DNA from 2 places in the Kitasatospora sp. NPDC127035 genome. Region 2 is predicted to be linked to the other one. Evidence: riboswitches for the same ligand, from Rfam matches in the RefSeq annotation. Region 2 holds a riboswitch; the other holds the start of a gene.
What was found. A riboswitch is a leader RNA that binds a small molecule or an ion and turns the genes downstream of it on or off. The one in region 2 is predicted to bind thiamine pyrophosphate.
Positions count from the first base shown of each region.

Region 1: another riboswitch for thiamine pyrophosphate. It lies ahead of thiO (glycine oxidase ThiO); the one in region 2 lies ahead of thiC (phosphomethylpyrimidine synthase ThiC).

Region 1 covers NZ_JBHXDN010000053.1:34,638-41,862, forward strand. The annotation lists gene thiE (thiamine phosphate synthase) at 1-8, opposite strand, end outside; gene ACFWIC_RS29240 (Rv2175c family DNA-binding protein) at 8-373, opposite strand; gene ACFWIC_RS29245 (NAD(P)/FAD-dependent oxidoreductase) at 426-1,634, opposite strand; TPP riboswitch at 1,754-1,866, shown strand; gene thiO (glycine oxidase ThiO) at 1,870-3,024, shown strand; gene thiS (sulfur carrier protein ThiS) at 3,021-3,230, shown strand; gene ACFWIC_RS29260 (thiazole synthase) at 3,232-4,029, shown strand; gene pknB (Stk1 family PASTA domain-containing Ser/Thr kinase) at 4,158-5,912, shown strand; gene ACFWIC_RS29270 (molybdopterin-dependent oxidoreductase) at 5,944-6,582, opposite strand; gene bfr (bacterioferritin) at 6,793-7,225, shown strand, end outside.
Region 2 covers NZ_JBHXDN010000016.1:74,754-81,978, forward strand. The annotation lists gene ACFWIC_RS14075 (LPXTG cell wall anchor domain-containing protein) at 1-125, shown strand, start outside; gene thiC (phosphomethylpyrimidine synthase ThiC) at 275-2,092, opposite strand; TPP riboswitch at 2,088-2,222, opposite strand; gene ACFWIC_RS14085 (hypothetical protein) at 2,419-2,625, shown strand; gene ACFWIC_RS14090 (SPFH domain-containing protein) at 2,729-4,231, shown strand; gene ACFWIC_RS14095 (3-oxoacyl-ACP synthase III family protein) at 4,311-5,324, shown strand; gene ACFWIC_RS14100 (glycosyltransferase family 2 protein) at 5,321-6,091, shown strand; gene ACFWIC_RS14105 (class I adenylate-forming enzyme family protein) at 6,244-7,225, shown strand, end outside.

The sequences.
Region 1 (7,225 bases), on a different contig from region 2:
GCCGCCATCAGATCAGCATCGCCTGGGCGCGGCGCTTGACCTCGGTGCCGCGGTTCTCCTGCAGCGCCTGGATCGGGCTGCCGGGGAGCGACGGGTCCTCGGTGAAGAGCCACTCCAGGATCTCCACGTCGTTGTAGCCGCAGTCGCGCAGCACGGTCAGCGTTCCGGACAGGTGCTTGACCAGCCCGGTGCCGTCGATGAACGCGGCCGGGACCTGCAGCGACCTGTTCGGGCCGCGGCGCACGGCGATCAGTCCGCCGTGCTTGACCATGTCACGCACCTCGGTGACCCGGACCCCCCACTGCTCCGAGATGTCGGGCAGGTACATCCAGTCGGTGACCAGGGCTTCAATCTTGCTTTCGATCTCACTCACGTCACCAGACTGCCACCTCCGCGGCCCGCCGCGCACCAATCGGCCCCGCGGACTACCCGGCGACGGCCGACTTCAGCGGTACCGCGGGGTCCGCCGCACGGGCCCTGTCCAGCACCGCACCGCGTTCGACCAGCCGTCGGCCCTGGGTCAGATCGCGCGGGCGGTCGACGGCGAGCAGCGCGCGCAGGGCGCCGTCGCGCAGCCAGAGCACCGACCAGTCCGGCCCGTCCGGCGAACCGCGCCAGAGCAGTTCGTCGCCCTCGGCGTGCCGCCCGGCGTACTGCGCCCTGCGGCCGAACTGCTCGGACCAGAAGTACTGCACCGGGTCGTACGGCGGCGCGTCCGTGCCGAGCACCGAGGCCGCCGCCGCCGTGGCGGACTGCAGCGCGTGGTCCCAGTGCTGGACGGCCAGGCGGACGCCGGAGCGCGCCGAGGGGTAGCTGACGCAGTCGCCGGCCGCGAAGACGCGGGGCAGGCCGGTGCGCAGCCGCTCGTCCACCAGGACGGCGCCGGCCGCGTCCAGCTCCACGCCGGAGCCGGCCAGCCAGCCGGTCGCCGGGCGGGCCCCGACGCCGACCACCACCTCGTCGGCCGGCAGGTGCGAGCCGTCGGCGAGCAGCACCGCGCCCGGTTCGACGGCGGCGACCCCCACGCCGCAGCGCAGCTCGACCCCCGCCTCGGCGTACCAGCCGGCCATCACCCGGCCGATCTCGGTGGGCAGGGCGCCGGGGACGGGGGCCGGGCCCGCCTCGACGACGGTCACCTCGCAGCCGGCGGCCCGGGCGGCGGTGGCCACCTCGGCGCCGATCCAGCCCGCGCCGACCAGCGCCAGGCGCAGGCCCGGGCGGAGCAGGGCGCGCAGGGCGAGCGCGTCGTCCACGGTGTGCAGCAGGTGGGCCCGCTCGGCGCCGGGCAGGGCGCGCGGTTCGGCGCCGGTGGCGATCACCAGCGAGCCGTAGGGCAGGTCGCCGGCGTCGGTGTGCAGGACGCCGGGGGTGAGGCCGGTGGCCCGGCGGCCGGTGAGGAGCTCGACGTCCAGCTGCCCGAAGTCGAGGTCGAGGGCGGTGGTGTCGGCCTTGCCGAGCAGCACGTCCTTGGAGAGCGGCGGCCGGTCGTACGGCGCGTGCGGTTCCGCGCCGACCAGCACGATCCGCCCCTGCCAGCCGTCGCGCCGCAGCACGAGGGCGCACTGGGCCCCCGCCAGCCCCGCGCCGACCACGACCACCTGATCCGTCCGGTCCGCCCCGCTCTTGTCCGCCACGCCCGTCACTGTACCCAGCCCGGCCCCGGGCCCTCCGGTCCGGTCCGGGCGGCCCGCCCGGGGCCCGTTCCGCCCCTCGTACGCGCCTTCAACGGCCGCACCCCCCGGAGTTATGGTGGGGGCACCATCACGGGAGCCCGGCGTACCGGGCTGAGAGGCGGGCTGGAACGGCCTGCGACCGTCCGAACCTGATCCGGGTCATACCGGCGAAGGGAGAGCAGCGACTTTGACACGCTTGGCGAAAGGCGCCCAGGCCGACGTGCTGGTGATAGGCGGCGGCGTCATCGGACTCGTGGTCGCCTGGCGGGCGGCCCAGCGCGGGCTCCGCGTGGTCGTGGCCGACCCGGCGCACGGCGGCGGCGCCGCCCAGGTCGCGGCCGGGATGCTCGCCCCGGTCACCGAGCTCCAGTACGGCGAGGAGCCGCTGCTGCGCCTCGGCATGGCGTCCAACGAGCGCTACGCGGCCTTCGCCGCCGAGCTCACCGAGGCGAGCGGCGGCCAGGACACCGGCTACCGGCAGTGCGGCACGATCGCGGTCGCCCTGGACTCCGACGACCGCGCGGAACTGCGCGAACTGCACGACTTCCACCGCAGGCTCGGCCTGGACTCGCAGTGGCTCACCGGCCGCGAGGCCCGCCGGCTGGAGCCGATGCTCGCCCCGGGCGTCCGCGGCGGCCTGCACGTCACCGACGACCACCAGGTGGACGGCCGCCGGCTCGCCGGGGCCCTGGTGCGCGCCTGCGAGCGCGCAGGCGTGCTCCTGCACCGCGCCGAGGCCGTCGGACTGCTGGTCGAGCACGACCGCGCCGTCGGCGCCCGGCTGTCCACCGGCGAGAGCGTCACCGCCGACCAGGTCGTCCTCGCCGCCGGCTCCCGCAGCCACCTGCTGCCGGGGCTGCCGGAGGGAGTGCTACCGGCGATCCGCCCGGTCAAGGGCCAGATCCTGCGGCTGCTGGTCCCCGAGGCGTACCGGCCGTTCCTCTCCCGCAACGTCCGCGCGGTGGTCCGCGGGCAGCACCTCTACCTGGTGCCGCGGGAGAACGGCGAGCTGGTGATCGGCGCCACCAGCGAGGAGCAGGGGTACGACACCACGGTCACCGCCGGCGGCGTGTACGAGCTGCTCCGCGACGCCCACGAGCTGGTCCCCGGCATCACCGAGCTGCCGCTGACCGAGACCGCCGCCGGTCTGCGCCCGGGCTCGCCCGACAACGCGCCGCTGCTCGGCCCGACCGCGCTGCCCGGCCTGGTCGCGGCCACCGGTCACTACCGCAACGGGGTGCTGCTCACCCCGGTCACCGGCGACCTGCTCGCCGAGTACCTGGCCACCGGCGTGACGCCGGACCTCGCCGAGCCGTTCTCCCCCGCCCGCTTCACGAAGGTCCCCGCATGAGCGACATCACCCTGCACGTCAACGGCGAGCCCCGGACGGTCGCCGCCCCGACCACCCTCGCCGAGGTGGTGGCCACGCTCAGCCGGGCCCACTCCGGGGTCGCCGCCGCGCTGAACGAGACCGTGGTGCCACGCACCGACTGGCCGCGCACGGAGCTCTCCGCCGGCGACCGGATCGAGATCCTCACCGCCGTCCAGGGAGGCTGACATGGCCGACGACGCCTTCACCATCGCCGGTACCGCCTTCGGCTCGCGCCTGATCATGGGCACCGGCGGCGCCCCCAGCCTGGAGGTCCTGGAGCAGGCGCTGCGGGTCTCGGGCACCGAGCTGACCACGGTGGCGATGCGCCGGGTCAACGCCGCCACCCAGGGCTCGGTCCTCGACGTCCTGACCCGCAACGGCATCCGCGTGCTGCCCAACACCGCGGGCTGCTTCACCGCCGGCGAGGCCGTGCTGACGGCCCGGCTGGCCCGCGAGGCGCTCGGCACCGACTGGGTGAAGCTGGAGGTGATCGCCGACGAGCGGACCCTCCTGCCGGACCCGATCGAACTGCTGGACGCCGCCGAGATCCTGGTCGACGACGGCTTCACCGTCCTGCCGTACACCAACGACGACCCGGTGCTGGCCCGGAAGCTGGAGGACGTCGGCTGCGCGGCGATCATGCCGCTCGGCTCCCCGATCGGCTCCGGCCTGGGGATCCGCAACCCGCACAACTTCCAGCTGATCGTGGAGAGCGCGGGCGTCCCGGTGATCCTGGACGCCGGCGCCGGCACCGCCTCCGACGTGGCCCTCGCGATGGAGCTGGGCTGCGCGGCCGTGATGCTCGCCTCCGCCGTCACCCGCGCCCAGGACCCGGTGCTGATGGCCGACGCGATGCGGCACGCCGCCGAGGCCGGCCGGCTGGCCTACCGGGCCGGCCGGATCCCGCGCCGCTTCCACGCCGAGGCCTCCTCGGCGATGGCCGGCCGGGCCGAGCTGGACACCCGCGAGCACCCGGCGTTCTGACCCGGCGTTCCGACGCGGCCCCGGCACCGGCGCCGCCGCACGGTGTCACGAACCGGGCACAGACCGGCCCCGGGAGCGGTGCCTCCCGGGGCCGGCCGGGGCCCAAGCCCTAGACTCGCCGGGTGGACATGGCACTGCGCGACCCCCTGATCGGTACCCTGCTCGACGGCCGGTACCTGGTCGAGCGGCGCATCGCGGCCGGCGGCATGTCCACCGTCTACCAGGGCACCGACAGCCGGCTCGACCGGGTCGTGGCGCTCAAGGTGATGCACCCCACGCTCGCCGGCGACACCGCCTTCACGACCCGGTTCATCCGCGAGGCCAAGGCCGTCGCCCGGCTCGCCCACCCGAACGTGGTCAACGTCTTCGACCAGGGCGCGGACGGCGGAAACGTTTTCCTCGCCATGGAGTACGTCCCCGGCGGCACCCTCCGCGACCTGCTGCGCGACCGCGGCGCGCTCTCCATCAGGGCCGCGCTGGACATCCTGGAGCCGGTGCTCGCCGCGCTCGGCGCCGCCCACCGGGCCGGCCTGGTCCACCGCGACGTCAAGCCCGAGAACGTGCTGATCACCGACGACGGCCTGGTCAAGGTCGCCGACTTCGGACTGGTCCGGGTGCTGAACACCGCCGACGGCGCCTCCACCGCCGCGACCGCCGGCACCGTGCTCGGCACCGTCTCCTACCTGGCGCCCGAGCAGATCCGACCGGGCGACGAGACCGACCAGCGGGTGGACGTCTACGCGGCCGGCATCCTGCTCTACGAGATGCTCACCGGACACCGTCCGCACACCGGCGAGAACCCCGTCCAGGTGATGTACCGCCACCTGCACGAGGACGTTCCGGCCCCCTCCGCCGACGTGCCCGGCGTCGGCCCCGGGCTGGACGCGATAGTGGCCGGCGCCTGCGCCCGCGACCGCGCGGCCCGCCCCCACGACGCGGTCGAGCTGCTCGCCGCCCTCCAGCGGGTGCGCCGCACGCTCACCCCGGACCAGCTGGACGCCGAACCGCCCGCCTCCACCCGGCCCAGCCCGCAGTACCCGACCGCCGAGCCCACCTCGGTGATCGCCGCCGGCCGCCCGGTCGAGCGGACCAGCGTGCTGGACGTGCCGCCGGACGTGATGGAGCAGCTGCTCGCCGAGCCGCGCCCGTACGACGAGCCGCCGCCGGTCCGTTCCCGCCGGGCCCCCGGCCGGCTGCGCCGCCTCCCCCGCCGGCCGCTGATCTGGACGGCCGTGCTGACCGCCCTGGTGCTGCTGGTCGGCGGCACCACGTACGCGCTCTCCGGCGCGCTGTACGGCACCGTGCCGGGGGTGCTCGGCAAGGACCGGGCCGAGGCCCAGCGGATCCTGGACGGCGCCGACATGCACGGCCGGTTCACCGAGGTGTACAGCGAGACCGTGCCGTCGGGGCTGGTGATCTCCACCGACCCGGGCGTCGGCGCGCGGGCCCGGAAGAGCGACACCGTGACGGTCACGGTGTCCCGGGGGCCGAAGCGGATCGCGGTGCCCGAGCTGGCGGGCAAGCCGTCCGCGCAGGCGTCCTCGGCGCTGGCCGGTGCGCAACTGGCCGCCGGGACGGTGACCGAGACGCACAGCGACACCGTCCCGGAGGGATCGGTGATCAGCAGTTCACCGGCGGCCGGGCAGCAGGTCGCGGAGAACACGCCGGTCTCGCTGGTGGTCAGCAAGGGCATGGTGGCCGTCCCGGACGTGGCCGGGATGTCGAAGGAGGCGGCCGAGAAGGCGCTCCAGGCCGCCGGGTTCGCCATGCAGAGCAGCGGGGTGAACCTGTTCGGCACCGGCAAGGTCTCCGGCCAGTCGCCGGCCGCCGGGGAGCGCCGTCCTCAGCGCACCGTGGTCACGGTCACGTTCCCGTTCCTCTAGCCGGCCGCGGCCGGCCGGGCCGCCCGCGCGGTCAGCGCAGTGGCCCGTCGCCCGGCTCCTCCTGGTGGGAGTAGCGCTGCTCCTGCCAGGGGTCGGCCAGGTTGTGGTAGCCGCGTTCCTCCCAGAAGCCCCGCCGGTCGGCCCGCATGTACTCGACCGCGCGGACCCATTTGGGCCCCTTCCAGGCGTACCGGCCGGGGACGACCAGCCGGACCGGGAAGCCGTGCTCGGCGGTGAGGGCCTCGCCGTTGCGGTGGGTCGCGAGGATCGTCGCCGGGTCGGCGAAGTCGGCGAGCCGCAGGTTGGCGCTGTAGCCGTACTCGGCCCAGACCATGACGTGGCTGACGTCCTCGGCCGGCGGTGCCAGCTCCAGCAGGACGGAGGCCGACACGCCCGTCCACTCGCTGTCGAGCACGGAGAATTTGGTGACGCAGTGGAGGTCCGCACGGACGGTGGTGCGGGGCAGTGCGGTGAACCCGTCGAAGTCCCAGCTGTGCTTCTCCGCCGAGGCGGTCGCACCGAACACCTGGAGGTCCCACGTCAGTGGCTTGAAGCGGGGCACCGGACCGTAGTGCAGCGCAGGCCAGCCGCGTCGGGCGCGCTGGCCCGGGGGGAGCCTCGGGTCAGACGGCGGCGGCGGTTCTTGTTCGGACTGACCCATGGATCCCATGGTGACAGACGGCGGACGGCGCCCGGCGCGCGCCCCTTTCCAGGCCCGCACGCCCCGCCCGTACGGGCCAACGGACAAGCAAATCGGATATTCCGACACATGTCCTAGTGAGTGTGAACTTACTGGAATTTCCTCCCGCCGCGGTGCCAGGATGCGTGCAGCCGGAGGGTACGGCCGAGGTTTCCCGGACGCACAGAGGAAGGCAGCGCCATGAAGGGCGACGCAGAAGTCATCGAGTTCCTGAACGAGCAGCTCACCGCCGAGCTGACCGCAATCAACCAGTACTTTCTGCACGCCAAGATGCAGGAGAACTTCGGCTGGACGAAGCTCGCGAAGTACACCCGGCACGAGTCGTTCGACGAGATGAAGCACGCCGAGGTGCTCACCGACCGGATCCTCTTCCTGGACGGCCTGCCCAACTACCAGCGGCTCTTCCACGTCCGGATCGGTCAGACGGTCAAGGAGATGTTCGAGGCCGACCGCCAGGTCGAAGTCGAGGCGATCGACCGGCTGAAGCGCGGGATCGTGGTGATGCGGGCCAAGAACGACGTCACCTCGGCCAACATCTTCGAGTCCATCCTGGCGGACGAGGAGCACCACATCGACTACCTCGACACCCAGCTCGAACTGCTGGAGAGGCTCG
Region 2 (7,225 bases):
CCAACCTCGCCGCCACCGGGGCCGGCAACTCCGGCGCCCTGTTCGGCGCGGGCGCGGCCTTGGTGCTGCTCGGCGCCGGCGCGGTCCTCTACGCGAAGCGCCGCCGCACCGCGTCCCAGGGCTGACCCGGCCCCGGTGCCCCGGCGCCCGCCGCCGGGGCACCGGCCCGCCGGCTCGGACGCAGTGCTGGGAAGCCCCCTCCACCTCCCAGCACCGCTGCCGGTCTGCGCGCGAGCGCGACCCCACTCCCGGCCGATGCCGACGGCGGAGCCCGTCAGTCGGCCAGCGGGAGGTAGACGCGGTTGCCCTGGGCCGCGAACTCGGCGGACTTCTCGGCCATGCCGGCGACCGCGTCGGCGTCGTAGCCGGCGTTGACGGCCGTGGAGCCGTCGCCGTGCTGGTCGCGGATCTGCTGGGAGATCTTCATCGAGCAGAACTTCGGTCCGCACATGGAGCAGAAGTGGGCCGTCTTGGCGGGCTCGGCGGGGAGGGTCTCGTCGTGGAACTCGCGGGCCGTCTCCGGGTCGAGGGCCAGGTTGAACTGGTCCTCCCAGCGGAACTCGAAGCGGGCGTCGGAGAGGGCGTCGTCCCAGTCCTGGGCGCCCGGGTGGCCCTTGGCGAGGTCGGCGGCGTGGGCGGCGATCTTGTAGGTGATGACGCCGGTCTTCACGTCGTCCCGGTTCGGCAGGCCCAGGTGTTCCTTGGGCGTGACGTAGCAGAGCATCGCGGTGCCCCACCAGGCGATCATCGCCGCCCCGATGCCGGAGGTGATGTGGTCGTAGCCGGGCGCGACGTCCGTGGTGAGCGGGCCGAGGGTGTAGAACGGGGCCTCGTCGCAGATCTCCTTCTGGAGATCCATGTTCTCCTTGATCTTGTTCATCGGGACGTGGCCCGGACCCTCGATCATCACCTGGACGTCCCGCGCGCGGGCGATCCGTCCCAGCTCGCCCAGCGTCTCCAGCTCGGCGAACTGCGCCTCGTCGTTGGCGTCGGCGATCGAACCGGGGCGCAGGCCGTCACCGAGCGAGAAGGTGACGTCGTAGCGCGCGAGGATGTCGCAGAGCTCCGCGAAGTTGGTGTAGAGGAAGTTCTCCTGATGGTGCGCCAGGCACCAGGCAGCCATGATCGATCCGCCGCGCGAGACGATGCCGGTCTTGCGGCGGGCCGTCAGCGGAACGTACCGCAGCAGCACGCCCGCGTGGACGGTCATGTAGTCGACGCCCTGCTCGCACTGCTCGATGACGGTGTCGCGGTAGACGTCCCAGCTGAGCTCCTCCGCCCGGCCGTCGACCTTCTCCAGCGCCTGGTAGAGCGGCACGGTCCCGATCGGCACGGGGGAGTTGCGCAGGATCCACTCGCGGGTGGTGTGGATGTTGCGGCCGGTGGAGAGGTCCATGACGGTGTCGGCGCCCCAGCGGGTGGCCCAGGTCATCTTCTCCACCTCCTCCTCGATCGAGGAGGTGACGGCGGAGTTGCCGATGTTCGCGTTGATCTTCACCAGGAAGTTGGTGCCGATGACGGCCGGCTCCACCTCGGGGTGGTTCACGTTGACCGGGATGACGGCGCGCCCGCGGGCGACCTCGTCGCGCACGAACTCGGCCGCCAGGCCCTCGCGCAGGGCGACGAACTCCATCTCGGGCGTCACGACGCCGCGCTTGGCGTAGGCCAGCTGGGTGACGGCCTCACCGCTGCGTCCGCGCAGCGGGCGGCGCGGACGGCCGGGGAAGACCGCGTCGAGGTTGCGCAGGTTTCCGCCGCGCGGCGAGGTGTGCTTGATGCCGTCGTCCTCGGGGCGCGCCTCGCGCCCGTCGTACTCCTCGACGTCGCCGCGCTGACGGATCCAGGAGTCGCGCAGGGCCGGCAGGCCGCGCCGCACGTCGGGTTCGTAGGCCGGATCGGTGTACGGCCCGGAGGTGTCGTACAGCGGGACGGTCTTCCCGTTGGTGAGCACGACCTCGCGGTACGGAACGCGCAGGTCGGGGCGGGACCCGTCGCGGTAGGCCTTGCGCCAGGCCGGGGTCGGGTAGCCGGTACCCGCGCTGGAGACGGCGGAGTTCCGGGCAGACTGCGGCTGTGCGTCGAACGTGGTCATCAGACCTTCTACTCCCTACGCCGGCATTACCCGGTCAGGTTCCTGCGGTCGACGCAGCGGTCGGCACGTCGGACGACGTTCCGGTCAGCGCCCTCTCAGCCCGGTGCTCCGAGCTCCCGTGTCCGCAGGCCGTGTTGCCTGCGCATGACGTCCAACACCGTAGCGAGCGGAACGCCGGAGGTCCAGAGGGGGTCGGAACGGCCGGCCGACGGGTGTCGAATCCGGCAAATCGGACGGTCGCGGCCGAGCGGACCGGCAATCGGGCCCCGGCCGGGCAGACTGGCAGTCGCGGGGTCGACGGCGGGGACGACGAGAGGGAGGCCGGCGTGGTCGGAAGCACGGGGCGGGTCACCGGGACGGTCGGCACGGGGCTGGTCGGCGAGGTGATGGTGCACGTCCCGGAGCGGCAGGGCGCCGAGGCGTTCCTCGCCTACCTCGCCGTACCGGGGGACCGACTGCCGGTCGGCACACCGGTGTTGGTGATCGAGTACCAGCCGCCGCGCACCGTGTACGTAGCGCCCATAGGCCCGTGACGACCTTGCGACAGAGCGTCATGTCACTTCCCTTTCCATCGGTTTGGCTCCGGCGGAGAATCCGAGACGGCGCATCTCCTGCGCCGGAAGGGGGAGTTGAACCATGGTGTACCTCATCCCCGGAGCGGTGGTCGCGACACTGCTCCTCGGAATCACACTCTTCAAACTCATGTGGCGGGTGGCCGAGCCGAACGAGGCTCTGATCATCTCCGGCTCCCGGCACCGGACCGAGGGGGTCGGCGACGGGCTGGGATTCCGGATCGTCACCGGCCGGGGGACCCTCGTCACCCCCGGCCTGCAGGGCGTCCGGCGGCTCTCGCTGGACCTCAACGAGGCCGAACTGAACGTCGAGTGCGTCACCACGCAGGGAATCCCGGTCCGGGTGAAGGGCGTGGTGATCTTCAAGGTCGGCGACGACGACGTCTCGATCGCCAACGCCGCCCGCCGTTTCCTCGACCAGCAGAAGCTGATCAGCCAGCGCGTCCACAACGTCTTCGCCGGACACCTGCGGTCGATCGTCGGCGGGCTCACCGTCGAGGACATGATCCGCGACCGCGAGCGGCTCACCGGGGAGACCAGGGCCGCCTCGGGGCTGGAGATGGAGAAGCTCGGGCTGATCATCGACACCCTGCAGATCCAGGAGATCATCGACCCGACCGGCTACATCAAGAACCTCGCCATCCCGCACGCCGCAGCCGTCCAGCGGGACGCCCGGATCGCGCAGGCGCACGCCGACCGGCTGGCCACCGAGGCCGAGCAGGAGGCGGCCGCCCGCAAGGCCGAGGCGACCCGCAACAGCGAGATCCAGCAGGCCTCCTACCAGGCCGAACGGGACACCGCCAACGCCAGGGCCCGACAGGCCGGCCCGCTCGCCGACGCCGGCGCCCGGCAGCAGGTGGTGGTCCAGGAGACCCGGGTCGCCGAGCTGGAGGCCCAGCGGAAGGAGCAGCAGCTCCAGATCGACGTCCGCAAACCGGCCGACGCCCGGGCGTACGACACCCGGACCACGGCGGACGCCGACCGTGACGCCCGGATCTCCGCCGCCCAGGCCCAGGCCCAGGAGACCGAGCTGAAGGCGGCGGCCGAGGCCGGCCGGGTCCGCATCGCGGCCCAGGCCGAGGCGGAGGCCACCAAGCTGCGCGGCCTGGCCGCCGCCGAGGCGACCAGGGCCACCGGAGAGGCGGAGGCGGCGTCCGCCGAGGCACGCGGTCTGGCGGACGCGCAGGCCGTCCGGGCTCTCGGTCTCGCCAAGGCCGAGGGCCTCAAGGCCCGTGCCGACGCGCTGGCCGAGAACCAGGAGGCTCTGGTCGCACAGGAGTTGGCGGAGAAGTGGCCGGACATCGTGCTGGCCGCCGCCGAGTCGTTCGGCCACGTCGAGCACATGGTGCTGCTCAACGGCGCCGACGGAATGGGCGAGCTGTTCGCCAAGGCGCTCACCATGGGCGGCACCGGGCTCGGCCTGGCCCGCCAGCTGCTGACCACCATCGGGCCGGAGGCCGCACCGGCCGCGGCACCCACCGCGGCACCGGCTGCGGCCGTCCAGCAGATTCCGGTCGACCGCACGCCGGCGGACCGGGTGCCCGCGGACCGGACCACGGAGGAGTGACGTGACTGGGTAGCCGCCCGCGCCCACCTGAGTACGGGTACTCAGGTGGGCGCGGGTGCGTCCGCCGGACGATGGGGACATGCACCCTGCAGCCACCGCGCGGATCGGCATCACCGCCGTCGGAGCCCACCTGCCCGCCCGCCGTCTGACCTCCCAGCAGCTCCAGGACGAGGTCACCGCCGGCGGCCGACTCCGCCTGCCGGAGCGGACGTTCGAGAAGGCCACCGGCATCGTCACCCGGCACTTCGCGGCCGAGGGCGAGTACGCCTCCACGCTGGCCGTGGGCGCCGCCCGGCGCGCCCTCGCCGCCCGCGGACTGGACCCGCTCGACCTCGACCTGCTGCTGTACGCCTCGGCCACCCGGGACGTCTGCGAGCCCGCCACGGCCCACCTCGTCCAGGCCGAACTCGGCTCCCGCGCACACGCGCTGGACGTCAGCAACGCCTGCAACAGCTTCCTCAACGGCATCGACCTGGCCCGCGCGATGATCCTCGCCGGCCGGGCCCGGCGCGCCCTGGTGGTCACCGGCGAGACGCCGAGCCGGGCCATGCGGCGCGACCCGGACGGCCTCGCCGACTTCCGCGACGGGTTCGCCGGCTACACCTTCGGCGACGCCGGCGCCGCCGTCGTGGTCGAGGCGGTGGAACGCGGCGGCATCCTCGACATCGAGACCGAGACCGCCTCCGAACACTGGGAGGTCGGCGGGATCCCGGGCGGCGGCTCGCGGCACCCGCGCGGCGACGAGTACAGCTACTTCCGGGGCGGCGGCAAGGAGTTGCGCGGCGTCTTCGAGAAGATCGGCGGGGACATCCTGACCCGGGTGGCCGCCCGCACCGGCCTCGGCTGGGACGACTACGCCCGGGTGCTGGTGCACCAGGTGACCGTCCCCTACCTGGAGCGGTTCGTCGAGCTCACCGGGGTGCCGGCGGAGAAGCTGGTGGTCACCGTGCCCGAGCTGGGCAACGTCGCCAGCGCTACGCTCGGCATCCAACTCGACCGAATAAGACACGAGTTGAATCCCGGAGACAAGGTGCTCCTGCTCGGCCTGGGCGGCGGCGTCAGCCTGATGACGATGGTCTGGGAGGCGTCGTGAGCACCCCGGCGACCCCCCGGACGGACGGCCACCGGCTCTGGGTCGTCGTCCCCGCCTACCAGGAGGAGGCCCGGATCACCGGCGCCCTGGACGCCCTCGCCGCCCAACGGGACAGGGAGTTCACCCTGCTGGTCGCCGACAACGGCTCGACCGACGGCACGGTGGCCGCCGTCCGCGCCTTCGCCGCCCGGGCGCCCTTCCCCGTCGAGGTGCTGGTCGAGCCGGAGAAGGGCGTCGGCTCGGCGGTCGACACCGCCTTCCGGCACGCCATCGCGCACGGCGCGACGCTGCTCGCCCGCACCGACGCCGACTGCCTGCCCGAGCCCGGCTGGAGCGCCGCCGCCCGGGCCGGGATGTGCGCCGGGGGCGGCCTGGTCTGCGGCCGGGTCACCGCCCGCCGCGACGAGCACGGGCCGACCGGGCGGGCCGTCTTCCTGCTCCTGGTCGCGCTGGGCGCCTTCTTCGGCCGGATCCGGCCCGCGCACCGGCGCCGGCACGGCTACCTCACCCCGTACCGGATGCACGCCGGCAACAACATGGCGATCACCGCCGAGCTGTACCAGGCCGTCGGCGGCATGCCGCGCCGGCCCTCGCCCACCGACCGCACGTTCATCAACCGGGTCCGCCGGCACAGCACGGCGATCGTGCACCGCCGGGACATGGTGGTGCAGAACTCCACCCGGCGGATCCGCGCCTACGGGGTGGTCGGCACGGCGCGCTGGTACCTGGAGCGCGGCGCCGGACCACGCTCCGTCGACGTCCGCTGAGCACGGCGGACCCCGGCAACCGTCCCGGTCCCGGCGCCGTCCCACTCCTCGCCGCCCCACCCTCCGCGCCGACCCGGGTCCCTGCCCCGAGCCCCTGCCCTGACCCTGACCCTGACCCAGCACCCGCCAGACTCCCTCGCCGAGGACACCCGATGCTCGACCGGCTCGCCCACGCGCTGCGCACCGTCCACCCCGACCGCCCGGCCGTCCTGCGGCACACCCGGCTCGGCACCACCCGGGTCCGGATCCGTCGCGGCGAACTCGCCGACCTCGCCGACACCTACGCCACCGCCCTGCACGCCCGTGGCCTCACCGAAGGCACCACCCTCGGCGTCGCCGTCCGCCCCGGCCCCCGGGCCCTCGCCGTCATGCTCGCCGCGCACCGGCTCGGCCTGCGGATCGCCGTCCTGGACCCGGCCGCCGGCCCCGACGTGCTGGCCGCCCGGCTCGCCCTCGCCCAACCCGACCTGGTGCTCGCCGACGCCGCCGCCCAGGCGGTGGCCGGCTGGGCCGAGCCGCTGGCCCGGCGCGCCGGCCTCGCCCTGCCCCCGCTGGACGTGATCGGCCCGGTCGCCACCCTCGGCCGACGACTGCCCGGCTGCGCACCGGGGTTGCGGCTCGGCCGGTTCGGCGCCTCCGTGCCCCGCGTCCCCGGCCGCGACACCCACGAGCGGGACGCCGACGCCGTCATCGTCTTCACCTCCGGCACCACCGCCCGCCCGCGCGCCGTGGTGCACACCCGGAACGGCCTGGCCGCCGGGCTGCGCACGGTCACCGACCTGGTCGACCCGCGGCCCGGAACGACCGTCGTGGGCGGCACCTTCTTCGTCCTGGTCCCCGCCCTCACCGCCGGTGCCGCCGTCGCCCTGCCGGCCCGCACACCGACCGCGCTCGCCCGCCAACTCGCCCGGCTCGCGCCGGCCCACACCTATCTCACCCCGCCGCAGCTGCGTGCGGCCCTGGCCGTCGGAGCCCGGTTCACCGGGCGGGTCTGGACCGGCTCGGCGCCCGCCGACGCCGCCCTGCTCCGCCGGGTCAAGCAGGCCGGCGCCGACCAGGCCTGGGGCGTGTACGCGCTCACCGAGCTGTTCCCGGCGGCGGCCGTCGAGGAGGTCGAGAAGAGCGCCTTCACCG